2 regions of the Aerococcus sp. Group 1 genome follow, and region 2 is predicted to be linked to the other one. Evidence: a T-box and tRNA genes for the amino acid it is inferred to sense, from the RefSeq annotation. Region 2 holds a T-box; the other holds one or more tRNA genes.
The links. The T-box of region 2 lies ahead of serS (serine--tRNA ligase). A T-box ahead of a tRNA ligase gene usually reads a tRNA of that ligase, here a tRNA-Ser.
Positions count from the first base shown of each region.

Region 1 (11,151 bases), 790 kb from region 2:
GACCACCTTTGACCTAGGTATTCATGATATGCATCCAGACTTAGTCAAGTTAGTCGGACGTTTAAACTATCGCACCAGCTATGGGCAAAATGTCTTGAACCATAGTGTCGAAGTAGCTAAACTGGCTGGTATTATTGCTAGTGAACTCGGCGAAGATGAACAACTGGCTAAACGAAGTGGATTATTACATGATATTGGCAAAGCCGTGGACCACGAGGTGGAAGGTACCCACGTTGAAATTGGTACTGAACTCGCTCGTAAATATAATGAAAATGATATCGTTATTAATGCCATTGCGGCCCACCATGGAGATATCGAATCTGCTTCTGCGATTGCCATTATTGTTCAGGTCGCTGATGCCTTGTCGGCTGCTCGTCCCGGTGCTCGAAGTGAATCATTAGAGAATTATATTCAACGTTTAAGAAGTTTAGAAGCCCTAGCTAATGAATTTAGTGGTGTGAAGAAGACATACGCTATTCAAGCGGGCCGCGAAATTCGTGTGATTGTTAACCCCGAAAAGGTGGATGACTTAAGTGTCGTTAAGATGTCACATGATATTTCTAAACGTATTGAAGACGAACTGGATTACCCAGGCCAAATTAAGGTGACGGTAATACGTGAATCCCGTTCTGTGGATTATGCAAGATAAATTACCTAAGCTATACAATAAGCTTTGATTAAAAATAAAGAAATCTGGAGTAGTAAATTCCAGAATGAAATAATAAGCGAATCGATAAATCCCTATTGGAAAGGTCGGTTCGCTTATTTTTTATGTGACTTGGTCTAAATTGTTAGTTTTTATGATTTATTTCACTCCGCTTGTTACTCCAACTAGCCAACCTAGTGCTGCTATAGCACCTACACTAGCAACTCCTACAGCTGTTGCTCCATCTAGCGATAGTGATAAGTCAGTGACTGCAGAAGAAGGTTCACAAGTTTCAACTTTTAGTGACTGCTTCTGATACAAATGATCCAGTGACAGCAAATCAAAATAAAGATACCAAGACAGATAAAGTCCTAGCCTTAGCTCCTAAGGAAGAAAAATCTTCGACCGCTAAAGCGACCTTTGCACCGGCTACTCATTCTGTTTTACCTAAAACTGATGTAGTTGCTGCATCTTTTACAGGCTTTGGCCTTGCCTTAGCCGCAGCTGGAGCAACTGTCTTGAAACGTCGCAAATAATTAGCATGCCTTGAGACAGCTATAGTCCAAGTTCAATTAGAGCTTGGGCTTTTTATTATGCTTGTTAACTTAGGATGTGATTCTAGGATATTACAATGTAAAAACTGAGGCTGTGTACTTCTATTGAGGGAAAGCAGACCAAAGTTCTAAAAAAGCGCAATAAAAAAGCGGTTCTGGTGACCGCTCATTCATTCTCTTCTATAAACCCGATAGTGGGGGGGAGAAAAACTTGTACGAGATTTGTACGATTTATTTTGGAATTAATTATTTTTAAGTAGTCACAACTTATTTTAAAAGTGCTTTTCAATATAGGGCAAGAAGGGGAAAAGTTATAGAAAAAAAGCACCCTCGAGGGGCGCTACGTGCTGGCATGGCAATATTTTTGGGTTCTCTGTCAAATAGTGTTGATAGGAATTTTTATAATTAATGTCATATCAGAAATGGTATGGCATTTTTTAATAGCTTCTGATAGGTGAAAAAGGGTACGATTAAAAGGCCTCTTGTTTCTTATTTTTTCGCCGTAGGCGAAGACAGAGAGTGAGAAAGCAATATTATAAATAATGAATAAATACCACAAAGATTATGCTGCTTCTGAAAAAGTGAGTGAACGAGGTTGGAAATCATTTCATACCAAGCGAGAAGCCATTATTATACGTATTCTTAAATGATCAAAACGATGGTAGCCATAACCTGTGCGCTTGATCAGTTTCGTTTTATTGTTCATTCCTTCTATTGGACCGTTAGACAAAGTATACGTTAAAGCTTCACAAATACCTTCTTGATATCTTTCTAAGGTTTGAAAAATAGTTCGTACTCTACGTGGAAAAGTGTACTTCTTGACTTCAATGAGTAAGTCTTTAAATGACTGAATGTCATGGGTATAAATACTGTATTTTAGGCGATTAACATAGGTATAGGTACGTGACAATTCGGGAGATAAATTGATGAGGTAATCGACAATCATCTGTTCTGAAACGAGACCGTCAAAAAGTCGATGTGTATATAAGTTTTTATAGTCAAGTTCCCATTCATTTTTTAAAGGTAACTTCCATAACTGTTTTAATTTGCGATAATCACGTGGTGATTGATAGCGAATATGATTCATCAGTTGAATACGTACGGAGTTGATTGCCAGATTAAGATGTTGAATAACGTGAAAACGATCAAATAGTATCTTTGCATTAGGGAAACAAGCGCGGATAACTTCAATATAAGGGCTATACATATTAATCGTAACTATTTTGACAGCTTGTCGACTTTTGTAAGAAAAACGCATAAAGTAGTGGATTAATTCGTTCTTTTGTCGATTTTCAACAATATCAATTAACCGATGGTTTAGGGGATCAATAAAAATAAAGCTCATCGCGCCACTAACATTTTTCACTGATTTAAATTCATCAAAAGAAAGGCACTGGGGCAAATAATTAAATTTAGGTAGTAATGCTTTCCCTCTTTCTTCTAGAAGACGAATCACCGTCGATACAGAAACATTGTGTTGTTTACCGATAAGAGTCATCGCTATCGTTTCACTAAGAGCAAAAGTAATCGCAGTTTTTAGCGCTTTAGAAATATAGCAATTAGCTGCCACTATGGGGGTTTCAGTATTAAAAGTCCTTTGGCAGTGCTTACAAAAGAAACGTTGCTTTTTAAGACGCAAAGTAACGGGTTGACCTCCATTAATGGTCGTTAGTAAGATATCGCTTGAATAAAATCCATTTTTAACGATATCAGCTTGTGATTCGTTGATATGTCCGCAATGGGAACAGTGAGAAGGATGGTTAGTTAAGGTTCCAAAAATAACCTTATGAATGATATTATTTTTCTTTTCCTCCACTACTTTATCTTCAATTTCAATATTTTCATCTTTTATATTAAAGAGATTTTGTATACAATTAGATTGAGTCATGGAATCCGCCTTTCTGTGTTTTGGATTGTATTTTCAGTATAGGCCTTCCATGGCTTTTTGTGTATCAAAAAATGGTGCCAATGAAGAGCCGTTGGCTCCCATCAACACCAAATATTATAGAACCTATTTTTGATGTAAAAAAGTTATATATTTTTGGGTAAAAGTTGGCGATTATTAAAAATTGTTAGGAAATCGAAACCCTTAGAAACGCTGATTTAACAACAATTGGGGGTTATTGGGTATTTTTGAAAATTTGACTACGGAGAAGGTGGGATTCGAACCCACGTGCCGGTTTCCCGACAACTTGATTTCGAGTCAAGCGCGTTACGGCCTCTTCGCTACTTCTCCCGGCTAAACTAAGTTAGCAACAAAGTATATCTTATAACGTTTTGTCCGATTTTGCAAATAAATTTTCACCAGACACGGCCATCTCCCGATAAGGCTTCATATTTTCTATAAAAGTGAAGGTGTTGAAATCGTAAACAAAGTGAAAGATTTCGCAGTTGCCAATTCCTGAGGCTGGCTCAGGAAGGAAATCTTTTACAAATTGGTAGATAACAGCCCCATGAGCGACTGCTAAGACTTGCTGGCTATCCTCTTTTGTCATGATGGCTTGGAGGCTATGGTTAATGCGTTGACAGACTTCGCTAGCTCTCTCACCACCATATTGACAATAGTAATCATCCGTTTTAGGTGCTGAGAGAGGTTTAGGCATGAGGTCGCGAGATTGCCCTTCTAGTGAACCGAAGCCCCATTCCTTTAAGCCGGGGACTGTTTCTGTGGGCATGGGATTAGGAATAGCGTGTTTTAGAGTCGTAATCGCTCGATCAAGTGGTGAGCTGTAGCCATGGGTAAAAGTGATTTCCCGTTCTCTTAGCATATCTCTAGCCAGCTCGGCTTGTCGGATGCCTTTTTCAGTTAAAGGGGAATCACACCAGCCCTGTACGCGGTTCTCCAAATTAAATTCCGTTTCGCCGTGGCGCATGAGATATAAGTGCTTTAACATGATTAATTCCTTTCCTTTTTTTAGCTTTTATTTTATCACGAATTATTAAAGCTGTGAATTTCACCCTTTGCTTTTCTGTGTTAGAATAGATAGGATTGTAAAAAGTTAAGATTAAAGGATGTAAACAATGGCGAAGAAAAAACACCAATGATGGAGCAATACTATCAGATCAAAGATCAATATCCCGATGCCTTTTTATTTTTTAGGCTGGGCGATTTTTATGAAATGTTTGATGATGACGCCAAAAAAGCGGCACAGATATTAGAAATTACCCTAACGAGTCGAAATCGGAATGCGGATGATCCCATTCCCATGTGCGGTGTTCCCTATCATTCAGCGGACGAATATGTGAAAACCCTAGTCAACCAAGGTTATAAGGTAGCCATCGCTGAACAAATGGAAGACCCTAAACAAGCCAAGGGCATGGTGGACCGCCAGGTGATCAAGGTGATTACCCCGGGGACTTATTACAATTCTAGCGATAAGGAAAATGTCTTTATTTGTGCGATTATACATCAAGAAGGCGCCTATGCTTTAGCTTATACTGATATTTCAACAGGCGAGCTGAAAGTGACCCATATGTCTGCTTTTGAAATGTTGTTAACAGAATTCTCACAAATTCAAGCCAAGGAAGTTGTCTTTTACCATGAACTGCGTGAAGAAGACTTGGCCCAACTCGAGCAGCTCTTTCCTTTCACCGCTTCCTATATTAATCGTAAAACCCTCGATCAATTACCGGAAACTGCCTTTGAAAAAATTACTCAAAATATTAAGCATCGTATTGAGCTTAAGGCTTTGCGGGTATTGATGGCCTATGTTTATAGTACCCAGTTTCGTATGGTTAACCACTGGCGCCAAGCGGAGTCCTATGAGTTAGACTATTACTTGCATATGGACTATTTTGCTAAACGCAATTTAGAATTAACCGAATCCATTCGAACTCAGAAACGTTCAGGAAGTTTACTGCATTTTCTCGATGAGACTAAAACCGCCATGGGCGGACGTTTGCTAAGACAGTGGCTGGACCGGCCTCTTATTATCCAAGCAACGATTGAAGAGCGCCTAGACCAAGTAGAATCCTTGATCGACGCCTTCTTTGAACGGCGCAATATCCAAGAAAATCTCTCTGGGGTCTACGATTTAGAGCGCTTAGTGGCTAAGATCTCAATGGGGCAGGTCAATGCCCGCGAGCTCCTGCAATTGATGAATTCCTTGAAAAAGGTTCCCCAAGTCTCTGAAAATTTACAAGCTATCCAAGATAATCCAAGTGATAGACAAGAAACCGGTGTTTGGAACAAGCTCCTTAACAGCCTGGCAGCCCTACCAGAAGTGGTTGAAACCATCGAAAGCGCTATTGATCCGGAAGCTAATATATCGATTACTGAAGGTGGCATTATTAGGGATGGCTTTAGTGATCAGCTGGATGACTATCGTCAGGCGATTCGCCACGGATCAGAATGGATTGCTAACCTGCAAGCCAAGGAGCGTGAAGCGACCGGGATTAAATCTTTAAAAATTGGCTATAATAAGGTTTTTGGTTATTATATCGAGGTAACTAAGGCTAACCTTCATCTTTTACCAGAAGGTCGTTATGAGAGAAAGCAAACCCTAACTAATGCTGAACGTTTTATTACCCCAGAACTAAAGGAAATGGAATATCGGATCTTGGAAGCTCAGGAAAAATCAGTTGACCTGGAATATGAGCTTTTCCTTGGGGTGAGAGAAAAGATAAAAGTCTACCAAAAAGACCTACAAGCCATCGCCCAGGCTGTTGCCCAGGTGGACGTGATCCAGTCCCTAGCGGAAATTAGCGAACAAAACCAGTATGTGCGTCCTCATTTTAGTAGAGAAGACCGGGCCTTATTGCTTAAAGATTCCCGCCACCCAGTGGTTGAAGAGACCCTAGGCCGAGATGATTTTGTTCCTAATGACATCATCATGGATAAAGACACTTGCATTCTATTAATTACTGGCCCAAATATGTCAGGAAAATCCACTTACATGCGCCAACTGGGGCTTACCGTGATCATGGCGCAAATGGGAAGTTTTGTGCCCGCGAGTCAAGCAACCCTACCTATTTTTGACCAGATCTTTACTCGGATTGGGGCAACTGATGACCTGCAAGCGGGACAGAGTACCTTTATGGTCGAAATGATGGAAGCTAACCAGGCTATTCAACATGCGACTGACCGATCTTTGTTACTCTTTGATGAAATTGGGCGGGGGACTTCGACTTATGATGGCATTGCCTTAGCCCAAGCTATTTTAGAGTATTTAAACGACCATCTTAAGGCGAAGGTGCTCTTTTCAACCCATTACCATGAACTGACTGATTTGGATAATCATTTACCGGCCCTTAAGAATATTCATGTCGGCGCCATTGAAAAAGATGGTGAAGTGGTCTTTCTTCATAAGGTTTATGATGGCCCGGCAGATAAGAGTTATGGGATTCATGTTGCTAAGCTGGCTGGCTTACCTAAGAGCTTATTAGCCAATGCAGCTAATATTTTATCTGACTTGGAGAGTGAAGCCGCTAAAGGGGCAGAGCCTAAGCAGCTTAATCTCTTCACTGACCAAGAAAATTTCAATCAAAAGAAAGCTAGTGAAGATTATGTCTTAGACCAGCTAGATGCTGTCGATATTAATCATTTATCACCTATTGAAGCCTTAGAATTATTGAACCAATTACAGAGGAAACTAAGCGAGGAGGATTAGGATGATCCACGAACTTCCTGAACAAGTTGCTAATCAGATTGCCGCTGGGGAAGTGGTCGAAAGGCCAGCTTCCGTGGTAAAAGAACTCTTAGAAAATGCGATTGATGCCCAGGCAACCAGTATCGATATCAAAGTCGAAGAGGCTGGTTTGAAGAGCATCCAAGTCATTGATAATGGTTTAGGAATGAGTGGGGAAGATGTGAAGTTGGCCTTTAAACGCCATGCTACCAGTAAAATCTATCATTCACGAGACCTCTTTCGGATCAAAACCTTGGGCTTTCGAGGTGAAGCCTTACCCTCGATCGCCTCAGTGGCTGAAGTTTCGCTGGAAACCAGTGATGGAAAAGAGGGCTCCTCTATCAGCTTAATTGGGGGCGATGAAGTAGAGTATCGTCCTTCGCATTTACGGCAAGGAACAACCATCCGAGTAGAAAATTTATTCTATAATACCCCAGCCCGCTTAAAGCACATTAAGCAATTAAGTACCGAACTTTCTCATATTACGGATGTCGTGAACCGTTTAGCCATGGCCCGCCCTGATATACGGTTTACTTATACTCATGATGGCAGGAAACTACTAAAGACCAATGGCAAGGGCCGGCTCCAAGAAGTTATCGCTGCAGTTTACGGTTTTAAACAGGCTCAAGACATGTTAGCGATTGAGAATGAGGACCATGATTTTCAACTCAGCGGTTATATTTCTAAACCAGAACTTACCCGGGCCTCACGCAATTATATGTCCCTATTTGTTAACGGCCGCTATATCAAAAACTATGTCCTCAGTCAGTCAATTATCAAGGGTTACGCTTCTAAGTTAATGATTGGCCGTTATCCCATAGCTGTCCTTAATATTTCTACAGATGCCCAATTACTTGATGTTAATGTCCATCCAACCAAACAAGAGATTCGCATTAGTAAGGAAGAAGAACTTTACGACCTCATCCAAAGCAGTGTTCAGGAGAGACTATCTCCCCTAAGAAGGATCCCCGATATAGGTAAGAAAGAGATTACTGAGACAGCTAACCACCAAGCCAGCATTGATCTAAAAAGTCAAGAAGATAGCCAGCAACTGCGTTTTGATTTTAAAAATCAAGTAGAGCCAGCTGAGAATGAAGCTTTCCTAGTTAAGGAAACAGACCATGGCAAAGACTGGCAAGCGGAAACCCAGACAGCTGACCAAGGGAAGGGCGCTCATAGAGCAAGTTTCCCACCAAGCACAACCACACCTAGTGATCTTAAGCCAGCTAGCCCTAATCATGAAGAGGGGCAAGTCCAAGGTCAGAGGAATCCAAGCTTCCCTCAACTGGACTATGTCGGCCAATTACAGGCTTCTTATTTGGTCTGTTCCGATGAAACCGGGATGTATTTAGTTGACCAGCATGCGGCTCAAGAACGGATTAAATATGAATACTTCCGCGAAGCTATCGGTGATATGGATACAGCTAGCCAGGAATTACTGGTTCCTTTAGTTTTAGACTATCCCTCATCAGAAAGTCATGATGTCAGACAAGTCTTAGATCGGATACGGGCTATGGGGATTGGCATTGAAGAATTTGGCCCCAATCAATTTTTAGTCAACTACCATCCCGCTTGGATGGGGAGTGACCAGGTCCAAGAACACATTGATTCCATGATCCAACTAGCCATTGAAAATAAAGATTTTTCGGTCAATACCTACCGGGAAAAAACCGCTATTATGATGTCTTGCCGGTTTTCGATAAAAGCTAACCATTATTTAGATGATCGTCAAGCCCGGCAATTGTTAGATGACCTGACTTACTGTGAGAACCCTTATAATTGTCCCCACGGACGTCCCGTTTTAATCCATTATTCTAATTATGAAATCGAACGCAGCTTCAAACGGATTCAAGATGCCCATGAAAGTCCTAAGAATCAATAATATAGGGATTATCTGCTAGTTATGATAAAATAAAGCAAATTAAAGAAAGAGGAGAGACTGCTATGAATCAAGAAGAAAAAACCGCTCGTTTAAAAGAACTTAGTGACTTAGCTTATGAAGTGACTCAAAATCAAGCCACTGAACGTCCTTTTTCAGGTGACTATGATGAATTTTTTGAAAAGGGAATTTACGTAGATATTGTGGATGGAAAACCCTTATTCTCTTCCAGTAAAAAATACAATTCTGGTTGTGGTTGGCCAGCTTTTACCCAACCTATTGAAGAGGATGTTGTTAACGAGCACCAAGATACTTCACATGGCATGGTTCGTACTGAAGTACGAAGTCAAGCAGCAGACTCTCATTTGGGACATGTCTTTACTGATGGTCCAAGTGAAGCAGGGGGGTTAAGATACTGTATTAATTCTGCTGCTTTAAAATTTATTCCCTATGAAGAAATGGACCAAGCTGGCTATAGTGACTACAAAAAATATGTGGAGTAATGAGGTTGAGTGATGTACCAATATATCAAGGGATTACTTGTTGATTTAACTAGTGAAGCGGTAGTCGTTGAAACGGCGGGACTTGCCTATTATATTTATTTTCCAAATCCTTATCGCTTAAGTGATCAAAAAGGCCAACAGGTGCAAGTTTGGCTCTACCAAGCGGTTAGCCAGGATGCCATACGCCTGTATGGCTTTTTTGATCAGGCCGAGAAACAACTCTTTTTACAATTGATAAGTGTTTCGGGAATCGGGCCTAAGAGTGCTTTATCAATTTTAGCTTATGGTGACCAAGCCGGCTTTATTGCAGCGATTGAATCGGAAAATGTCAAATTCTTAACCAAGTTTCCCGGCGTTGGTAAAAAAACTGCTCAACAGATCATCTTAGACTTACAAAGTAAGCTCAGCCGCCTTAAATCCGAAGCGCTTCCTGCTGACCAAGAAGTCATTTCTGATCAATCAGAGTCAAGTCAGATGATGATTGAATTAGAAGCAGCCCTAAACAGTCTTGGTTACGCTAAGCGGGAGATCGACCAAGTGATCAAAAAAGGCGATTTTTCAGAGGTCGATAACACCGCAGATGCTATTCGGGTCGCCTTAAGATATATTACCTTAAAATAAGTAGTGAGGAGTTATGATAATGTCTAATGAAAAAAGGCTTCAAAGTGGTGAAGAATTTTTTGAAGAAGAAGACATGGAAGCTAGCCTAAGACCGCAACTTCTCAAAGACTACATTGGCCAAGAAGAAACTAAACATGAACTTTCTGTTTATATACATGCTGCTAGACAGCGGACTGAATCTTTAGATCATGTCTTATTGTACGGGCCGCCAGGATTAGGGAAAACCACCTTAGCCAATGTCATTAGTAATGAAATGCAGGTCAATATGCAGACCAGTAGCGGTCCAGCCATTGAAAAAACGGGTGATCTTTTAATTTTACTCAACGAACTGGCCCCTGGAGATGTCTTATTTATCGATGAAATCCACTGCCTGCCTCGCAATGTCGAAGAAATGCTCTACAGTGCCATGGAGGACTTTCGTGTTGATATTATTGTTGGCCAAGAGAGTTCAGCCCACGCGGTTCAATTTGATCTGCCTCCATTTACCTTGGTAGGAGCCACGACTAGGGCTGGGAGCTTATCTGCTCCTTTAAGGGACCGCTTCGGTATCATCCAGCATATGCGTTATTATAAGGTGGATGAATTACAAGAAATCGTTAAGCGGAGTAGCCAGATTTTTGAGGTAACCATTGAAGATGAAGCAAGTTATGAAATTGCCTTACGGTCGCGTGGCACCCCTCGGATTGCCAACCGCTTATTGAAGCGAGTCAGAGACTTTGCTCAAATATATAATACCAATGCAATTATTGATTTAGCAATCACTGAAAGAGCCCTAAGTATTTTAAAAATTGATAAGGCTGGTTTAGATGATCTTGACCGACGCATCTTAGAGACTATTATTTTCTATTATCAAGGTGGGCCGGTAGGCTTATCTACTATTGCGGCTAATTTATCAGAAGAAAAAGAAACCATTGAAGATATGTATGAACCTTATTTAATTCAAATGGGCTTTTTACAACGCACACCTAGAGGGCGTATGGCCACGGCTAAGGCCTACCAACATTTAGGAATTGATAAAGAGGAGAACGAGGATGACCTTAAAAACGACAGATTATGATTATGATTTACCAGAAGAACTCATTGCCCAAAGTCCCACTAAGGATCGCTTAAACTGTCGACTTTTATGTTTGAATGCTAGAGATGGCCACTACCAGGATAAGATGTTTTCAGCTATTGAAGAGGAGTTTGAAGCAGGGGATGTCTTAGTCTTAAATAATACTCGGGTCTTACCGGCCCGTCTTTACGGCGAAAAAGAAGCGACAGGTGGCCACGTTGAAGTATTACTCTTAAACAATGTGGAAGGCGACCTTTGGGAGACCCT
Region 1 is NC_015278.1:1,380,700-1,391,850, reverse strand. It holds gene rny (ribonuclease Y) at 1-649, shown strand, start outside; gene HMPREF9243_RS06525 (LPXTG cell wall anchor domain-containing protein) at 949-1,182, shown strand; gene HMPREF9243_RS06520 (ISL3 family transposase) at 1,808-3,088, opposite strand; tRNA gene HMPREF9243_RS06515 (tRNA-Ser) at 3,349-3,436, opposite strand; gene HMPREF9243_RS06510 (histidine phosphatase family protein) at 3,468-4,094, opposite strand; gene mutS (DNA mismatch repair protein MutS) at 4,242-6,809, shown strand; gene mutL (DNA mismatch repair endonuclease MutL) at 6,811-8,709, shown strand; gene msrB (peptide-methionine (R)-S-oxide reductase MsrB) at 8,772-9,209, shown strand; gene ruvA (Holliday junction branch migration protein RuvA) at 9,222-9,830, shown strand; gene ruvB (Holliday junction branch migration DNA helicase RuvB) at 9,850-10,887, shown strand; partial or broken gene queA (tRNA preQ1(34) S-adenosylmethionine ribosyltransferase-isomerase QueA) at 10,862-11,151, shown strand, end outside.
Region 1: it encodes a tRNA-Ser, which carries the amino acid that the T-box ahead of serS (serine--tRNA ligase) is inferred to sense. The anticodon was not compared.

Region 2 (11,151 bases):
TGGATAAGATTTCTGGCTTAACTACTGGGGCGGATGACTATGTGACCAAGCCCTTCAACCCTTTAGAAGTGATGGCCCGGGTCAAATCACTCTTACGCCGGTCAGGAGCCAGTGACCAAGGCAGCGGGGACACCATTGAGATTGGACCTTTGATCATCCATAAGAACTCCCATGAAGTCAAAACCATTGACGGGGAAGATATTCAGTTGACCGCCCTAGAATTTGGCATCTTATACCTCCTGGCTTCCCATCCCAATGAGGTTTTCTCAGCTGACGAGATTTTCGAACGGGTCTGGCAACAAGAATCGGTCGTTTCCGCTAAGACGGTTATGGTCCACGTTAGCCACCTCCGCGACAAAATCGAAACCGCAACCGGCGGCGACAAAGTCATCTCCACAGTCTGGGGCGTCGGCTACAAAATCAGTGAGTGACAAAGAGTGCGACAAGCACTACAAGGAGTAAGACCATTGGAAGAAGTACGCAGAAAATCCTCAAAGAGGATTTGCAAGGACTTCTGAAATGGACGCTTGCTCCGTGCTTGGAGCAGGTTTGAAAAGGATGAGAGGAAGGAACAGTGAGGGAGATTCCTTGGAAGAAAAGCTGATAAGACCAGCAGACTGGTCGTTCAACTTTTCTGAAAGGACATCCCCTCACCCTTCCGAACTCAACTAAAGTGCGACAGTCACACAAAAACATTAATACGAGTTTAGAGTAGCGTCCTTACGCTACTTTTTGCCCTGCCTATTCACCGAGGAAAGAAGGAAAAAGAGCCCATGCCCGCTAAAAGACGCTTACGTATTTTTACGGAATTACTGTTTGAAACCATCGCCGTGACAGCCCTACTGGTGATCGGTTATTTTGGGATGGTCTTTGTTTTTATTACCCTGACCGACTACTTTATGCCGCTTGTTGCTCAGGAAAATCCCTATTGGTTACTCTTCTTTCCCCGCTTTCAACGCTATTTTGTCCTTGGTTTTACCGCCTTTTACTTGATGGCAGGCTTGATGATTTTGATTTGGCGGGTCTACCGGCGTAACCGGACCATTCAATTGGGGTTTATCTTAGATGAGCTCCACTATATCTCCAAGGGAAATTACAACCATAAAATCTCCACTAAGCATATGAACAGTATGGAACCCGTAGTTTCTTCCATTAACCGCCTGGTCGATTCAACGGTTAAGGCCATGGAGGAAGAGCGGCGGATTGAAGAATCAAAAGACGAACTGATCGCCAATATGAGCCACGACATCCGCACCCCCCTGACCTCGGTGATTGGTTACTTGGGATTGATTGAAAACAAGCAAATTGATGACCCCGACAAGATCCAAGAATATGTCCACATCGCCTATGACAAGGCTCTGCAGATGCAAAAGATGGTGGAGGACCTCTTCGAGTACACCAAGATTCAAAATATCAATACTAAGATCAATACCCAAAAGACCAATGTGGTCCGCCTCTTAGAACAATTAAGTGCCGAGTTTGAGCTCCAAGCCGATGAAGTGGGCCGGCGGATTGAAGTGGATAGCTCGGGTCAAGAGGATATTTGGGTAGAAATTGACCCCGAAACCATTGTCCGCCTCTTCTCCAACTTGATCACTAACGCCATTAAATACGGAGGCGAAGGGGACTATATTCTCCTCAGAGTCATTCCACAAAAAGACACTACCCGCTTTGAAGTGATTGATGATGGCAATGAAATCTCTAAGGCCGCTTTGGAGAATTTATTCCAACGCTTTTACCGGGTTGACCCTTCGCGGACGACTAAGGGTAGCGGGTTAGGCCTTGCCATTGCTCAAACCATTGTCAACTTGCACCACGGCAAGATTTGGGCCGAATCTGACCATGGGCAAACCCGCTTTATTTTCGTCCTACCCAACCAACAACCCCTTGATCAAAAGAAGGAGGCTGATAAGCATGAAGTCAGTGACTAAGAAGCTAGCCAGCAGTGTGGCTGGGGCAATCCTGGCTTTGGTCTTTTTCGCCAGTCCAGTCCTGGCTAGTGGCGAGACGGTGACTGATTTTTCCCAACAATTAAGCCAAAGCCAGCAATATGGCTTCAAGCATGCGATCGCGATTGACCAAGAATCAGGGCAAATTCTTTACCAGAAGGACGCCGATGACCTGCATGGGATTGCTTCCTTGACCAAATTACTGAGTCTCTATGTGATCTATGACCAGCTGGCCCAGGGCAAACTTAGTCTAGACGAAGCCGTCCCGGTCTCACCAGCCTTGGCCCAGCAGTCCCAAGTAGAGGGCCTATCCAATGTGCCGCTAGTAGCGGGTCCGGCGAATTATAGCGTGGACCAGTTGATTGATGCTGTCATCATTGCTTCGGCGAACTCAGCCACTGTGGCCCTAGCGGAAAAGGTGGCTGGCAGTGAAGATCACTTTATCGATCTCATGGCCCAAAAGTTAGACCAACTGGGCGTTGATGATTATAACTTGGTCTCCGCTTCCGGTTTACGTGGGGAATTGCGGGCGGATGCTAGACCAGGCCAATTCGCTGAAAGTGAGGAAAACCGAGTCTCAGCTAAAAGTCTGGCCCTAGTCGTCCAAAGATTGCTCAAAGACTATCCCGATATTCAAAGTCGGGCCCAAGTGAAAGAAAAAGTCTTCCAAGTGGCCCCTGACTGGCAGGTGACTATGACCAATAGTAACCAACTCCTGCCGGGAATGACCTATGGACGGCAGGATATTACTGGATTAAAGACCGGGACCGAACTGGGCGCGGGCTATTGTTTGGTAGCTACTAGTTTTATTAATCAACGACCAGTTATCCTAGTGACATTGGGAGCGGAAAGTAATGAAGACCGCTTTCTGGAAACTTCTCGTTTGTTGTCCGATCTCCAAAACAATTTGGATTGGGTAGTCTTGATTCCCCAAGGCGCCCTCTATAATAATGGTGAAGAAGTGGAGATTTACGGCGGTAATAAGGCAACAACGCAATTGCAATACGGCAATACCGTGGCTTGCTTTGTCCCCCATAATTACACCATTAGTGACAGCCCTGAAGCCGACTTTACCGAACCGGCTTCCTATTCTATGAATGGGAACTTGGAAGTCAATGCCCCTCTGGAGGAAGGGGAGGCAGTCAATACGGAAATCCTCCATATCCCCTTTGTGGACAGCGTGGACGGCCAATTAGCCTTGGCTACGGATTTGATGCCAACGGAAAATGTTAAGCGGGTCAGTCCTTTCGTTCAAATTACCCGCAAGGTCCATGAAAGCATGCAGTTCATCAGCGACTGGTTGAATGCCAAGATTGCGGAATATAGTTATTAAAAATAAATGATATGAAGAAAGCCCCTCAGGTGGAACTTATTTATGTAGTGACCCCCAAAAGTTGAATTATTAGTCCAACTTTTGGGAGTCACTACATCCACTGAGGGGCTTTTTGACTTGGTGACCCTAGTCCTTTTTCTTTTTCAGTTGTTGGTTAATTTGATTGATTTTATGACGGTTATAGAAGTAGTAGCAGACCCAAATAGCAAAGAAGATCAGGGCAAATTGAAGAATTGCTCCTACTAGAATAGGTACTTCTAAGGGCATCCAGTGGTTGATGATATTCATCAGGAGAAAGGCTAAGAGAGAAACGGTGAAATGTATGGAGACCTTGGCTAAGAGGGGCCAAGAGCTGTATTCATAGATGGCTGAGCTGCCCCCGATCACTGCGCCGAAGAACATAACTGAGGCCAGCATGGCGGTATAGGTCCAATCTTGGGTGTAAATAGCGCCCATAATGGCCCAGATAATGATAGCTAGGGAGACACTTTGGGAGATCGCGTTGACAATGTTTTTCATGGTGAATACTCCTTTCAAATACCTAAGCGGTTCTTGAGCTGACTGACGAAACGGCGGGAGACATTGACCTGTTGACCGGTAGAGAGGTAGGCATACATATTCCCAGAAAAGGCCAGCTCCAAGCGCTCGATGGCTTGGATACGGACCAAGGCGTACTTAGAAATACGAATGAAGTCCTGGCTGTTTAACTTGTCAGCTAAAGATGAGAGACTTTGCCGGGTCTGATAGTTGCCCTTACTAGTAGTGATGGTCACAACTCCCTGGTTAACTTCCAGGTAAATAATTTCCTTGGTGCGGACGATAAAATACTGGTCGTCGACTTTAAGGGCGATATCTTCCTGACTCTGGTTCAAGCAGGGACTAATTTGCTGGGCGAGGATTTGAGCTTGGGGCTCGCTTTGGGCGTGGATAGCGATATAGTTTTCTTTCAGTTGGGGATCAATGACTTCTTGAATTTTGATCTTACTGTCATCCATAAACTCACTACCTTTCTAGGAATAATGAAGGGCTTAGCCGGCCTTTTCTTCACTGTTAGTATAGCAAATTGCTGAAATAACAGGGAGTTTTCTCGCTAAGCGGTGGGAAAATAGGTCTATGCGGTAAGGAGTGTGGATTTAAATAAAAAACGACTGTGATTTGGGGTCACAGTCGTAAAATTGATTATTTGGCTAATTCTTCATAGCTCTTTTTATTGTCTTCAAGTAAGTCCTCAGATAGGCTCATGATCTCGTCATCGCTAGGGGTGGAGGTATCAGAATGCTTAGGAAAGTTTGAATGGATATTTATCATACTACCTCCCTTTAAAGATTATAAAATACAAAGAATCTGAATTTTTATTCATCTAAGTCTATTAAGAAAAATTCGTTATACCAAATCTTATCTTTAGCGACATGACTATTTTTATTGGATAGTTGTGTGGATTGGTTATTAGAATGGTGAGTCCAATAGCTTATTAAAGCAATAAATCTTCCTGCTTTCAAGGGAAGGACACAAAGTATGTATAAGAAAAAATAAAAGTAAAAGTCTTGAGCAACAGGGTTGTTATTTTCAAGAATAAAGCTTCCCTTCTCTAAGGAGGCAAGCAAATAAGGAATCACTAATAATGAAAATAGGCTTAATTCTAACTTACTAAATTTATAAGAAGCATGGTCGATTATTTTAATCGAGGTAGAGTCTTTGAAAAATATTTCTTTAATAATAAAAATTAAACAAATAGAGATAAGACATGTTAAAGTGAAACCTAATAGAATAATTATATCTTTCGGAAAAGAAGAGGTAAGTACGTATAAAAGAGAGGCAAGTAATGAAAATAATATTACAGCCTTATATAAAAATGATCTATTGCAGATTACTTTAAAGTTTATATTATGAGGTATAAAGCGATCACTCTGTAATCTAATTAGATAAAAATAAATGGTATAAGTCATTGAAATAGAGAAAAATGTAAAAAGCACAGTAGTAGAAAAATTAATATCTGTTTCATATTTGCTGGCAATAATCGCATACGGTAAAAGTATAAACATTAAGGCAGTACTTTCTATAATAGTTATTATTAATCGAACAGTAACTCCAAATTCTTTTCTATCTTTGTCGTTCATTAGGAAGTACACTCCTTTAAATATATTTTGTTTTAGCTAAATGCTAATAATTATAGCTAAAAGTTTACCAATTTAAAGATAAGAATTGAAGGACTATAAAAAAAGGCTCCGCTTAGATACGGAACCTTTTTCATATTCTAATAGTCAAATAGTTAAGATTAGATGGGGATAATTTTGACTATTTACTAAATCGTTACCTTATCCACCACTAAGGCGCCTTGGACCCAGACCTTACGGATGTTTTCTGGGGTGACTAGGTAAATGATGCGCTCAAAGATTTCCCGAGGGTCATTGAAGACGCCAAAGTCAGGGAGAATGTTATTGGCGACTTTAGTGTCGATTAGTTGCAGGTCACAGGCTTGGCCACTTTCGATACTGCCTAGTGGGAGGTCGAGCGACTCGCCGCCACCCTTGGTAGCCAGATAGAAGGCTTCCACTAAGGAGATCCGGCTGTCCTTGACCCCACGTGCTTCAGGGCCAACTTGGGTATCGACGCCGTCTTCTAGGATTCGTGAAGAGACCACGGCTTGGCGGATATTTTCATAGAGGCTAGACGAGAAGCCGCCGGAAATGTCTGTCCCTAAGCCGATGTTGACGCCTTGAGCTTTCAAGCGTTTAACCGGGAGGACTGCATTAGCGAAATAGGCATTGGAATAAGGACAGTGGCCGATCCCCGTCCCAGTTTCTTGGAAGATCTTCCCATCAGCTTCATTAAGGAAGTTGCAGTGAGCCATCACTGACTTAGGACCTAAGAGACCGAAGTCGCGTAAGACCTCAGTGTCGCGTTTGCCATGGAAGCGTTCCATAACAAAGTCGTGCTCCCATTGGCCTTCCGAGCAGTGGGATTGGACATGAGCATTGTATTTTTGAGCTAAGGCGCCTAGACCGGCTAGAGCCTCATCGGTACAGCTCGGGACAAAGCGCGGGGTAACCACCGGATAGACCCCTTGCTTATAGTCTTTTCCTAAGTCGCGAACTTTTTGGATAAAGGTCTCGGTGTCTTTGAGAGCTTGGTCAGTGGAAGCGTCCCGGTAGAAGTCCGGGTTGGCTTCGGGATCATCCATAACCACCTTACCCACTAAACCGCGTTGGCCGGCTTGGGCACAGATTTTGGCCAATTCATAGGAGGATTCTAGGTGAGCGGAGGCAAAATAGAGCCCAGTTGTGGTACCGCGAGCCAGTAACTGTTGGACCAGGTCAGTATAGACCGAACGGGCGAAATCCAGATCGGCGTACTTGGCCTCTAAGGGGAAGGTGCACTCATCCAACCAGACATTGAGGGGTTCATCTAAGGCAATCCCGGCTTGAGGCCATTGGGGTGCGTGAATATGTAGGTCCACCAGGCCAGGCAGGAAGTATTGGCCGGCTTCTAAGCGGACAAAGTCAGTAGACTCTTGGGCTTGCTTGACGGCTTCAACGTAGCTAGGGTCCTCTTGGCGGTAAACTTGGTCGATCTTACCGTTATCATCCACCGCGATCAGGGCTTGGGGGACATAGTCTAATTGGCCGTAAACAGGGGTGTGGAAGAGGTCACCTTGGAAATACTGGGTCATCGATTGAATATCCTTTCTATTCTGCCACTTATCACTTGAGGCAATAAGCGAATATTGATAGTGTTCAGAGTGATGATTATTCATAAAATTAATGATTTTTAGTGGTTAAATTGTCAACCAACAGTTTCATTCTAACAAAAAGCGAATATAAATCAAGCTAAATTTAAAATCGTCCGGAAAATACCAGCGTTAGGGACTTTTCCTAAGACACCTGTAAAAAATCACCCAATTTTAGCCTCCAGCCAGGTTTGGACTTTTATGGGTTGTTTTTTATCGAATCGTGCTATTCAGTTGATTTTACAAAGTGATCACTTTTTGCTAATATTATTAGAATGCCATGATAAGAAAATGAAATGGAGGTGGGAAAAGATGGCAAGAGTACTTGAAAAAAGGAAAATTGGCCTCGTTCCCCGAATATTATTAGCAATTATTTTAGGAATTATTGTTGGACAGTTAAGTTTGGCACCGGAGTGGTTCTTTAGGCTCTGTGTCACCTTTACCGGTATTTTTTCTAGCTTCTTAAGCTTTGTGATTCCCTTTATGATTATTGGTTTCGTGGTCCAAGGGATTGCTGACCTGGGGCAAGGAGCGGGTAAGTTACTCGGGATTACGGTCTTGACCTCGTATTTATCGACTATCGTCGGCGGCTTTTTGGCCTATTTGATAGCTAGTCAGCTCTTTCCCTTTTTTATCAGTGAAAGCCTGGTCGAGCGCTTAACCCAAACGGCACCTAGTCTGGAACCGCTTTTTGTTATTCCTATTGAACCTTTCTTTGATGTGACGGGGGCGATTATATTTGCCTTTATGATGGGACTGGGAATCTACTGGCTCCGCCAACACGGTCGTGGCCAAGTGCTTTATGAAGGTTTTAGCGACTTTGGTGGGATTATCAGCCAGGTCCTGGCAAAAATTGTGGTGCCTCTCTTACCCATCCATATCTTCTGTAATATCAGTAACCTCTCCTATAGTGGCTCGGTCTTTGCCATTATTTCAGTCTTTTGGAAGGTCTTTATCTGTGTCATTCTCTTACAGCTTCTCTATGTGGGCTTCCTATTTATTCTTTTTGGGACCTACGCGGGCAAGAATCCCTGGCAGCTGATGAAGAACCAAATCCCGGCTTATATGACCGCTATTGGGACCCAATCCTCCGCCGCAACTATTCCTGTCAACTTGAAGTCAGCGGCTAAAAATGAAGTTTCCCAAGACATTGCGAACTTTGTCGTGCCTCTCTGTGCCACCATTCATTTGACTGGGTCTATGATTACCATTACGGCCAATGCCACGGCCCTCCTATTAATTTACGGTATGCCCCACAATCTTACTACTATTTTAGCCTTTATCTTGACGCTGGGGGTCTGCATGGTGGCTGCACCTGGGACTCCGGGAGGGGCCATAATGTCAGCCCTACCTTTCTTACCGATGATAGGGATAATTGACCCAGGCATGCAACAAATCATGATCTCCCTCCACTTGACCCAGGATTCCTTTGGGACGGCCGCCAATATTTCGGGAGACAACGCCATTGCTGTCTTTATTGACAAGATTTACCATAATTACATTAATAAAAGCGAGAAGGAAAGCTCAGACTTGGCTTAGGCAAAAGCCATTTGACAAGGCGGGCTTTTCTTCTTAAAATAGACTTAGCTTTGGAGTTTTACTCCAGTAAAGTCTTGGATGACTTTATATATAGAACAAGTGATGCTTGTGACTAGTAGCTTAGGAAACTTTTTAGCGAGTCCATGGTGGGTGAGAATGGATAGGGGGACCTGGGTGAATCCACACAAGGACTGCCTACGACTTAGTATTAAGGAAGTAGGGCCGGCACAAACCGTTATTTGTAAGTGTAAGGCAAGACTTGCCTTGAAGCAGGGTGGTACCGCGCAGAGTGATGACCGTTTCGTCCCTTTGATTGAGAGGGCGGAATGGTTTTTCTTTTGCCCTAATAGTGTTGAAGAGCATTCGCCAATATTAATAAAGTAATAATGAAAAAGTTTAAAAGAAATGAGGATTTGTAATGATTGATGTACGTTTATTACGGGATAATTTTGATCAAGTGGCTGAGGCTTTGAAGGGCCGGGGGGTTGAGAAAGAAACCCTAGAACACTTACGCGACCTGGACCAAAAACGCCGCCAAGTGATTGTCGAAGCGGAAAACTTGAAAAAGGAACGGAATATCGCTTCTGACGCTATTGGTCAACTCAAGCGCAATAAGGAAAATGCCGACGACAAGATCCAAGAAATGAAGGCCTTAGGGACCAAGATCAAGGCCTTGGACAGCGACTTAGACCAACTTGACCAAGAAGAGCATGATATCCTGGCGCGGATTCCTAACCTACCAGCTGAAGGCGTACCGGTCGGTGCAGATGAAGATGAAAATGTGGAAATCCACCGTCACGGGGAAACCCCTGAATTCAACTTTGAACTCAAAGCCCACTGGGACTTAGCCGAAGATTTAGATATCCTTGATTGGGATGCAGGGGCTAAGGTGTCAGGTTCTCGTTTTGTCTACTATAAGGGTCTGGGGGCACGTTTGGAACGGGCTTTGTATAACTTCATGTTGGACCAACACCAAAAAGAAGGCTACATGGAAATGATTACGCCTTTCTTAGTCAACGACCAAGCCATGTATGGGACTGGACAATTCCCTAAATTCACCGAAGACGTTTACCAAATCACCAATGAAGGGCAAGACCTGACCTTGATTCCTACTGCAGAAGTGCCGTTAACGAACTACTTTGCTAAGGAAATCTTGAAGGAAGAAGACCTGCCTATCCGGGTAACGGCTCTCTCACCTTGTTTCCGTTCTGAAGCCGGTTCAGCGGGACGGGACACCCGGGGTTTGATCCGGATGCACCAATTCCAAAAGGTAGAAATGGTTAAAGTAGCGACTCCAGACCAATCCTTCGATGAACTGGAAGCCATGACTAAAAACGCAGAAAATATTCTCGACTTACTCGGTTTACCTTACCGTCGCATTATCCTCTGTACCGGGGATATGGGCTTCTCAGCAGCCAAGACCTATGATATCGAAGTTTGGATGCCCGCCCAAAATACCTACCGGGAAATTTCTTCCTGCTCTAACTGTGTGGACTTCCAAGCACGCCGGGCCCAAGTCCGCTACCGGGACATTGATGGCAAGACCCAACTGGCCCATACTTTAAACGGGTCTGGTTTAGCAGTGGGTCGGACAGTCGCTGCCGTCTTAGAAAACGGACAAAACGCGGACGGTTCCATTACCATCCCTGAAGTGCTGGTGCCTTACATGGGTGGGGTAGATAAAATTACCAAGGAAAACGCCCGGGGCTTAAATTAAGAAGTTTAGAATGATGGAAAAGTATTTTTGTTAATTTAGCTGATGAGCAGTAGTGGCGCTTTGAATTTGGGCCTTAGCCATGAACAAGCAAGCGATCTGAATTAGGGGGCGTAGGCTTAAGCCGTACGAACCCTTTGAAGCTCGCTAGGTGAGAGACCTAGCGCTCGAACCGGTGCCATGGCTCTTTAACGCCCAGAATTCAAAAGCAGAACGAATGCTCATCAGCTGGTTACATTAACTTAGCTAAATACTAAACAGCTCTCTCAAGCTTAATGGCTGAAAGAGCTGTTTTTTAGTCAAGTCAGGCGTCCTGCCAAGCAAAAGTCTTGTTTTTGCCTGGGCCAGTCTTTACAATGAATCATAATCGAAAGACTACCGTATAGAAAGAAGGATTAAGGATGAGTCAAGCATTAGCAACTTTTGCCGGGGGCTGTTTTTGGTGTATGGTGCAACCCTTTGAGACCATGCCCGGGATTTTAAAGGTCGTGTCCGGATACACAGGTGGGTACACCGAAAACCCCACTTATCGCGAAGTTTGCCTGGGGGGAACGGGCCACACGGAAGCGGTGCAAATCACCTATAATCCCGAATTAATTTCCTACCAAGACTTAGTGGAAATCTATTGGCAACAAACCGACCCGACTGACGCTATGGGCCAATTTGCGGACCGGGGGGGCTCTTACCGGCCCGTGATTTTCTACCATAATGACCAACAAAAAGCCATCGCCGAAAAATCCAAGCGCGACTTGGAAGCCAGCAGTCGTTTTGACAAACCCATCGTGACCCAAATTGAACCGGCCCAAAGCTTCTACCCTGCCGAAGAATACCACCAAGACTTTCATGCCAAGAACCCTGACCACTACCAGGCCTACCGCCAAGGCTCAGG
Region 2 is NC_015278.1:87,211-98,361, forward strand. It holds gene HMPREF9243_RS00410 (response regulator transcription factor) at 1-431, shown strand, start outside; gene HMPREF9243_RS00415 (cell wall metabolism sensor histidine kinase WalK) at 774-1,931, shown strand; gene HMPREF9243_RS00420 (serine hydrolase) at 1,915-3,282, shown strand; gene HMPREF9243_RS00425 (DUF3021 domain-containing protein) at 3,409-3,801, opposite strand; gene HMPREF9243_RS00430 (LytTR family DNA-binding domain-containing protein) at 3,816-4,277, opposite strand; gene HMPREF9243_RS10810 (hypothetical protein) at 4,462-4,590, opposite strand; gene HMPREF9243_RS00435 (hypothetical protein) at 4,635-5,399, opposite strand; gene guaD (guanine deaminase) at 5,585-6,952, opposite strand; gene HMPREF9243_RS00445 (dicarboxylate/amino acid:cation symporter) at 7,322-8,548, shown strand; T-box leader at 8,642-8,860, shown strand; gene serS (serine--tRNA ligase) at 8,967-10,265, shown strand; gene msrA (peptide-methionine (S)-S-oxide reductase MsrA) at 10,664-11,151, shown strand, end outside.